2 regions of the Granulicatella adiacens ATCC 49175 genome follow, and region 2 is predicted to be linked to the other one. Evidence: a T-box and tRNA genes for the amino acid it is inferred to sense, from the RefSeq annotation. Region 2 holds a T-box; the other holds one or more tRNA genes.

Region 1 (3,347 bases), 940 kb from region 2:
CTCACTAGTCGAGTGACCCTGCGCCGAAAATGTAACGGGGCTAAACAGATTACCGAAGCTGTGGATTGGACCTTATGGTCCAGTGGTAGGAGAGCGTTCTAAGGGCGGTGAAGCATGACCGTAAGGACATGTGGAGCGCTTAGAAGTGAGAATGCCGGTATGAGTAGCGAAAGACGGGTGAGAATCCCGTCCACCGAATAACTAAGGTTTCCTGGGGAAGGCTCGTCCTCCCAGGGTTAGTCGGGACCTAAGGCGAGGCCGATAGGCGTAGTCGATGGACAACAGGTTGATATTCCTGTACTTCTATAAATCGTTTGAGCAATGGAGGGACGCAGGAGGCTAAGAAAAGCGTACGACTGGAAGTGTACGCCCAAGCAGTGAGTCGGCTGATGAGTCAAATGCTTATCACAGATGCGACAAGCTGTAACGGGGAGGGAAGTTTAGTACCGAAGTTTCTGATGTCACACTGCCGAGAAAAGCTTCTAGCAAGATTTATAGGACCCGTACCGCAAACCGACACAGGTAGTTGAGGAGAGAATCCTAAGGTGAGCGAGCGAACTCTCGTTAAGGAACTCGGCAAAATGACCCCGTAACTTCGGGAGAAGGGGTGCTGGTAGCAATACCAGCCGCAGTGAATAGGCCCAGGCGACTGTTTATCAAAAACACAGGTCTCTGCAAAATCGAAAGATGACGTATAGGGGCTGACGCCTGCCCGGTGCTGGAAGGTTAAGAGGAGAGGTTAGCGCAAGCGAAGCTTTGAATTGAAGCCCCAGTAAACGGCGGCCGTAACTATAACGGTCCTAAGGTAGCGAAATTCCTTGTCGGGTAAGTTCCGACCCGCACGAAAGGCGTAACGATCTGGGCACTGTCTCAACGAGAGACTCGGTGAAATTATAGTACCTGTGAAGATGCAGGTTACCCGCGACAGGACGGAAAGACCCCATGGAGCTTTACTGTAGTTTGATATTGAGTGTTTGTGTCACATGTACAGGATAGGTAGGAGCTGAAGAATCCGGGACGCCAGTTTCGGAGGAGGCAACGGTGGGATACTACCCTTGTGACATGACCACTCTAACCCGCACCCCTTACCGGGGTGGGAGACAGTGTCAGACGGGCAGTTTGACTGGGGCGGTCGCCTCCTAAAGTGTAACGGAGGCGCCCAAAGGTTCCCTCAGAATGGTTGGAAATCATTCGAAGAGTGTAAAGGCAGAAGGGAGCTTGACTGCGAGACCTACAAGTCGAGCAGGGACGAAAGTCGGGCTTAGTGATCCGGTGGTTCCGCATGGAAGGGCCATCGCTCAACGGATAAAAGCTACCCTGGGGATAACAGGCTTATCTCCCCCAAGAGTTCACATCGACGGGGAGGTTTGGCACCTCGATGTCGGCTCATCGCATCCTGGGGCTGAAGTCGGTCCCAAGGGTTGGGCTGTTCGCCCATTAAAGCGGTACGCGAGCTGGGTTCAGAACGTCGTGAGACAGTTCGGTCCCTATCCGTCGCGGGCGTTGGAAATTTGAGAGGAGCTGTCCTTAGTACGAGAGGACCGGGATGGACACACCGCTGGTGTACCAGTTGTTCTGCCAAGAGCATCGCTGGGTAGCTATGTGTGGACGGGATAAACGCTGAAAGCATCTAAGCGTGAAGCCCCCCTCGAGATGAGATTTCCCATCACATTAAGTGAGTAAGACCCCTGAGAGACGATCAGGTAGATAGGCTAGAAGTGGAAGTGCCGCGAGGCATGGAGCGGACTAGTACTAATCGGTCGAGGACTTAACCACGAGTTGTATAGCTGGTAGATTGATGGAGTTGGATATAGATTCAGTTTTGAAAGAACGAAAGTTTTTTCAGAAATAAAGTGTGGTGACGATGGCAAGAAGGATACACCTGTTCCCATCTCGAACACAGAAGTTAAGCTTCTTAGCGCCGATAGTAGTTGGGGGTTTCTCCCTGCGAGGGTAGGACGTTGCCACGCTTTATTATAATGGAGGTTTAGCTCAGCTGGGAGAGCATCTGCCTTACAAGCAGAGGGTCAGCGGTTCGATCCCGTTAACCTCCATTGATGAGTGATTAGCTCAGTTGGTAGAGCATCTGACTTTTAATCAGAGGGTCACAGGTTCGAGCCCTGTATCACTCATTCTCATAGTAGAAATTGCGGGTGTGGCGGAATTGGCAGACGCACTAGATTTAGGATCTAGCGCCGCGAGGCGTGGGGGTTCGAGTCCCTTCACCCGCACTTAGCCGGCTTAGCTCAGTTGGTAGAGCATCTGATTTGTAATCAGAGGGTCGAGGGTTCAAGTCCTTTAGCCGGCATTAAAACCAAATTTGCGGAAGTAGTTCAGTGGTAGAACACCACCTTGCCAAGGTGGGGGTCGCGGGTTCGAACCCCGTCTTCCGCTTAGCCAATGTAAAACCATGGCCCATGCCGGGGTGGCGGAATTGGCAGACGCACAGGACTTAAAATCCTGCGGTCAGTGATGACCGTACCGGTTCGACCCCGGTCCTCGGCATTAACTAAATATACAATGCACCCATAGCTCAATTGGATAGAGTACTTGACTACGAATCAAGCGGTTACAGGTTCGACTCCTGTTGGGTGCATATTCGGGAATTAGCTCAGCTTGGTAGAGCACTTGGTTTGGGACCAAGGGGTCGTAGGTTCGAATCCTGTATTCCCGATTTCTTATGGGGGCTTAGCTCAGCTGGGAGAGCGCCTGCTTTGCACGCAGGAGGTCAGCGGTTCGATCCCGCTAGTCTCCATTAAATTTAATATCATGGCGGTGTAGCTCAGCTGGCTAGAGCGTCCGGTTCATACCCGGGAGGTCGGGGGTTCGATCCCCTTCGCCGCTATTTCTTTAGAGCTTGGACCTTTAGCTCAGGTGGTTAGAGCAGACGGCTCATAACCGTCCGGTCGTAGGTTCGAGTCCTACAAGGTCCATAGTTATATCTTGGAGGATTACCCAAGTCCGGCTGAAGGGAACGGTCTTGAAAACCGTCAGGCGTGTAAAAGCGTGCAAGGGTTCGAATCCCTTATCCTCCTTAATATTATCGCGGGGTGGAGCAGTTGGCAGCTCGTCGGGCTCATAACCCGAAGGTCGTAGGTTCGAGTCCTACTCCCGCAATTAGGTTCCGTGGTGTAGGGGTTAACATGCCTGCCTGTCACGCAGGAGATCGCGGGTTCGATTCCCGTCGGGACCGTTAGATGAATATAATATTCGCTAGGCTCGGTAGCTCAGTTGGTAGAGCACTTGATTGAAGCTCAAGGTGTCGGCAGTTCGATTCTGTCCCGAGCCATTCTAAATATAATGCGGGTGTAGTTTAGTGGTAAAACTACAGCCTTCCAAGCTGTTGT
Region 2 (3,347 bases):
GTAGTCGGCTGCATCTTCGTCCGGCCAACCCATTGTTGAAAATGGCCATAACGCAGATGAGAACCAAGTATCTAATACGTCTGGATCTTGTGTCCAGTTTTCGCTGTCGCTTGGAGCTTCCATGCCTACGAATACTTCGCCTGTTTCTTTATGATACCAAGCTGGAATTTGATGTCCCCACCATAATTGACGTGAAATTACCCAGTCGTGAATGTTTTCCATCCAACGTAAGTACGCATCATTGAAACGTGGCGGATAGAAGTTTACTGTGTTGTCTCCTTCCGCACGTTGCGCATTGATGGCTTGCTGGGCTAAAGGTCCCATTTTTACGAACCATTGTTTTGAAAGACGTGGTTCAACCACTACATCTGTACGTTCTGAGTGACCAACGCTGTGTAAATGTTTTTCGATTTTCACAAGAAGGCCAGCTTCTTCTAAATCTTTCACGATAGCTTTACGCGCCGCAAAACGGTCCATGCCTTCGTATTTACCCGCTAACTCATTCATTGTCGCATCATCGTTCATCACGTTAATACGAGGTAAGTTATGACGGTTCCCTACTTCAAAGTCGTTCGGGTCATGCGCTGGAGTGATTTTTACAACCCCTGTTCCGAAATCTTGCTCCACGTATTCGTCAGCGATGATTGGAATTTCACGGTTCATTAACGGCAAGATAACTGTTTTCCCAATAAGCGCTTGGTAACGTTCGTCGTATGGGTGAACCGCAACCGCTGTATCTCCAAGAAGTGTTTCTGGACGAGTCGTTGCGATTTCTAGGAATCCACTTCCGTCTGCTAGAGGGTAGTTCATATGATAGAATGCACCTTCTACGTCTTTATGGATGACTTCGATATCGGATAATGACGTTTTTGCTTTAGGGTCCCAGTTGATGATGTACTCACCACGGTAGATTAAGCCTTTTTCGTATAATGTAACGAAGACTTTCTTCACGGCGTCAGATAACCCATTATCTAATGTGAAACGTTCTCTGCGGTAGTCTACAGAAATCCCCATTTTTGCCCATTGTTCACGGATATGGCTGGCATATTCTTCCTTCCATTTCCATGTTTGTTCAAGAAACTTCTCACGGCCAAGGTCATAACGAGATAAGCCTTCTCCGCGTAATTTTTCTTCTACTTTTGCTTGAGTTGCAATCCCCGCATGGTCCATCCCTGGTAACCATAAAGTGTCGAATCCTTGCATGCGTTTTTGACGGATAATCATATCTTGTAACGTTACGTCCCAAGCATGTCCTAAGTGTAATTTCCCTGTTACGTTTGGTGGCGGGATAACGATTGAATAAGGTTCAGCGTTTGGATCTTCGTTTGGATGGAAGACGCCTGAATCAACCCACCATTGATATTTCCCAGCTTCAACTTCTTGTGGTTGAAACTTAGATGACATTTCTTTAGCCATTGATTTTCCTCCTTGTATCTTGTTTGTGTCCAATAAAAAAATCCTATGAAGACACTCTCCATAGGACGATTAAATTCGTGGTACCACCTAATATTCGCGTAAAAATTCATTACGCCTCGATGTTGGTAACGAAGTGTCGTCTCCGTACTCTATTACTTCTTTTCGTAGAGTAAGCTCACAAGCTACCTTCAAATGAATTTGCTAGGAAGTTGCACCAAGTCTTCCCTCTCTCGTAAACAAAGTCATTTTACTCCTCTTGTTCATCGCTCTAATATACAAAATATTCTACCATTCAAACCCGACGCTTGCAACAATATCGCGCTATCTTCTACCTCACATTCCCGCTAGACACGCCTAGGTCTGCATCTTCTGGAATCCACCAATCCAAAAACTCTTTGATGGACCAATCCCAGAAATCCCATTCGTGTCCGCCGAAGTACTCTTTATACGTTAGCGACACTCCTTGTTCTTTCAAAAAGCTGCTATAGCTACGATTGTCTTCCAAAAGCCAATCTTCCGTACCACATGCCATAAAAATTGAGAGCGCGTCCTTACGCTCCATTGTTTGGACGGCATGATACAACTGATTGCCTTCCGCTACAAAGGTCTCCTCATCTTTGAAGACCGCCTCCAAAAAGCTTTTTCTTAAAAAGAACGGTGCTTCTGGAATCTCCTCAGGTGGAAGTGCCTGTCTCTTAATCGCGCTAGAGAACGCCCCAATCACGCTAAAGGTGTCGGGATATTTGATGCCGTTTCGAAGTGCCCCGTATCCACCCATCGAAAGCCCGGCAATGCCTAAGTCTTCCCGTTTTCGAGAAATAGGAAACATGCGACGTGAGATTTCTGGAAGCTCCACCCCGATGAATTCTCCATAGTTTGTATAGTTCCACGGTTGGTCTACGTAGAAATGATTTTCCCCCGAAGGCATAATCAAGACGAGATTTTTCTCTTTTGCGTATCGAAGAATTCGCGTCTGGTTGACCCAGTCCTGTTCGCTGCCTAATACTCCGTGCAGTAACATCAACGCTTTGTACGGCCCTTCGGAAAGATACTGATTATTAAAATCCACCGCATCGCTAGGTAAGTAGACTGACAAGGGGATTGTTCTCATTAATGTTTTTGAAAAGAATGAAACGTGTAAAAGTGCCATAGGACACCTCCGTTAAATGATTATTTTTTTAAATATCGATTCACTACTGGCACTAACCCAAAGATAAACGACAATTGAACGACGGATTTTTGCCAAGGCTCCCATTGCTCAAATCCAAAAAAATGATTCATGATGAGGAAAAAGGCAGTAGCAGCTACCATCCCAATAAAGACGACAACTAATCCGTGATTGAGCCTTTTGAACTTATCTGGATTATCCCGATTTACCCAAGTATAAAAGGCAAGCCTACTAACCATCACACTCAAAAAAAACAGTGCGATATCTCGACGAAATACTAGCTGATAGATTGCATTTGCGCAACTAGTGACCCCAAACGCAATGGTGACAATTTCTCTAGCTTTTTGACTCATTTCCAACAGCCCCTCTCCCTAAAAACGGATTCCTGAATTTATCTTTATTATACTGCTCCACCAGCGTTTTTACTATACTTGCTCGTAAAAAAGAACCCAGCATCACTGCTAGGTTCGGCTGGTTTAATTAATTTTTGTGGCACATAACGGATTACTGTTTCAAGAACTTATCTAACTCTTCATAAGTAAAACCACCACCAAATTCATATTTCCCGTCTTTTTTTATAATAGTGAATTTCATTCTCAAGTTTTCATTCCCGTTAATCAAAAGCTCAGAATTAAGGCCCCTATCCTCTACAGATGGCATTTTATCCACATTAACCTTGTAAGAACGAATTTTCCCCTTCTCAGTAAATGCCTCTGGATCCAGCTTTAGAAGCTCTTCTTTTATCAAAGCTACTATTTCTGGC

Evidence for each region. The T-box of region 2 lies ahead of NQ540_RS07710 (valine--tRNA ligase). A T-box ahead of a tRNA ligase gene usually reads a tRNA of that ligase, here a tRNA-Val.
Region 1: it encodes a tRNA-Val, which carries the amino acid that the T-box ahead of NQ540_RS07710 (valine--tRNA ligase) is inferred to sense. The anticodon was not compared.

The regions. Positions count from the first base shown of each region.
Region 1 covers NZ_CP102283.1:548,799-552,145, forward strand. Annotated here, with positions in the region: rRNA gene NQ540_RS02800 (23S ribosomal RNA) at 1-1,776, shown strand, start outside; rRNA gene rrf (5S ribosomal RNA) at 1,855-1,970, shown strand; tRNA gene NQ540_RS02810 (tRNA-Val) at 1,982-2,054, shown strand; tRNA gene NQ540_RS02815 (tRNA-Lys) at 2,060-2,132, shown strand; tRNA gene NQ540_RS02820 (tRNA-Leu) at 2,150-2,231, shown strand; tRNA gene NQ540_RS02825 (tRNA-Thr) at 2,236-2,308, shown strand; tRNA gene NQ540_RS02830 (tRNA-Gly) at 2,323-2,394, shown strand; tRNA gene NQ540_RS02835 (tRNA-Leu) at 2,420-2,505, shown strand; tRNA gene NQ540_RS02840 (tRNA-Arg) at 2,523-2,596, shown strand; tRNA gene NQ540_RS02845 (tRNA-Pro) at 2,601-2,674, shown strand; tRNA gene NQ540_RS02850 (tRNA-Ala) at 2,683-2,755, shown strand; tRNA gene NQ540_RS02855 (tRNA-Met) at 2,772-2,845, shown strand; tRNA gene NQ540_RS02860 (tRNA-Ile) at 2,860-2,933, shown strand; tRNA gene NQ540_RS02865 (tRNA-Ser) at 2,946-3,035, shown strand; tRNA gene NQ540_RS02870 (tRNA-Met) at 3,045-3,117, shown strand; tRNA gene NQ540_RS02875 (tRNA-Asp) at 3,121-3,193, shown strand; tRNA gene NQ540_RS02880 (tRNA-Phe) at 3,217-3,289, shown strand; tRNA gene NQ540_RS02885 (tRNA-Gly) at 3,303-3,347, shown strand, end outside.
Region 2 covers NZ_CP102283.1:1,572,409-1,575,755, forward strand. Annotated here, with positions in the region: gene NQ540_RS07710 (valine--tRNA ligase) at 1-1,416, opposite strand, end outside; T-box leader at 1,475-1,689, opposite strand; gene NQ540_RS07715 (alpha/beta hydrolase) at 1,745-2,566, opposite strand; gene NQ540_RS07720 (hypothetical protein) at 2,587-2,943, opposite strand; gene NQ540_RS07725 (DUF1310 family protein) at 3,089-3,347, opposite strand, start outside.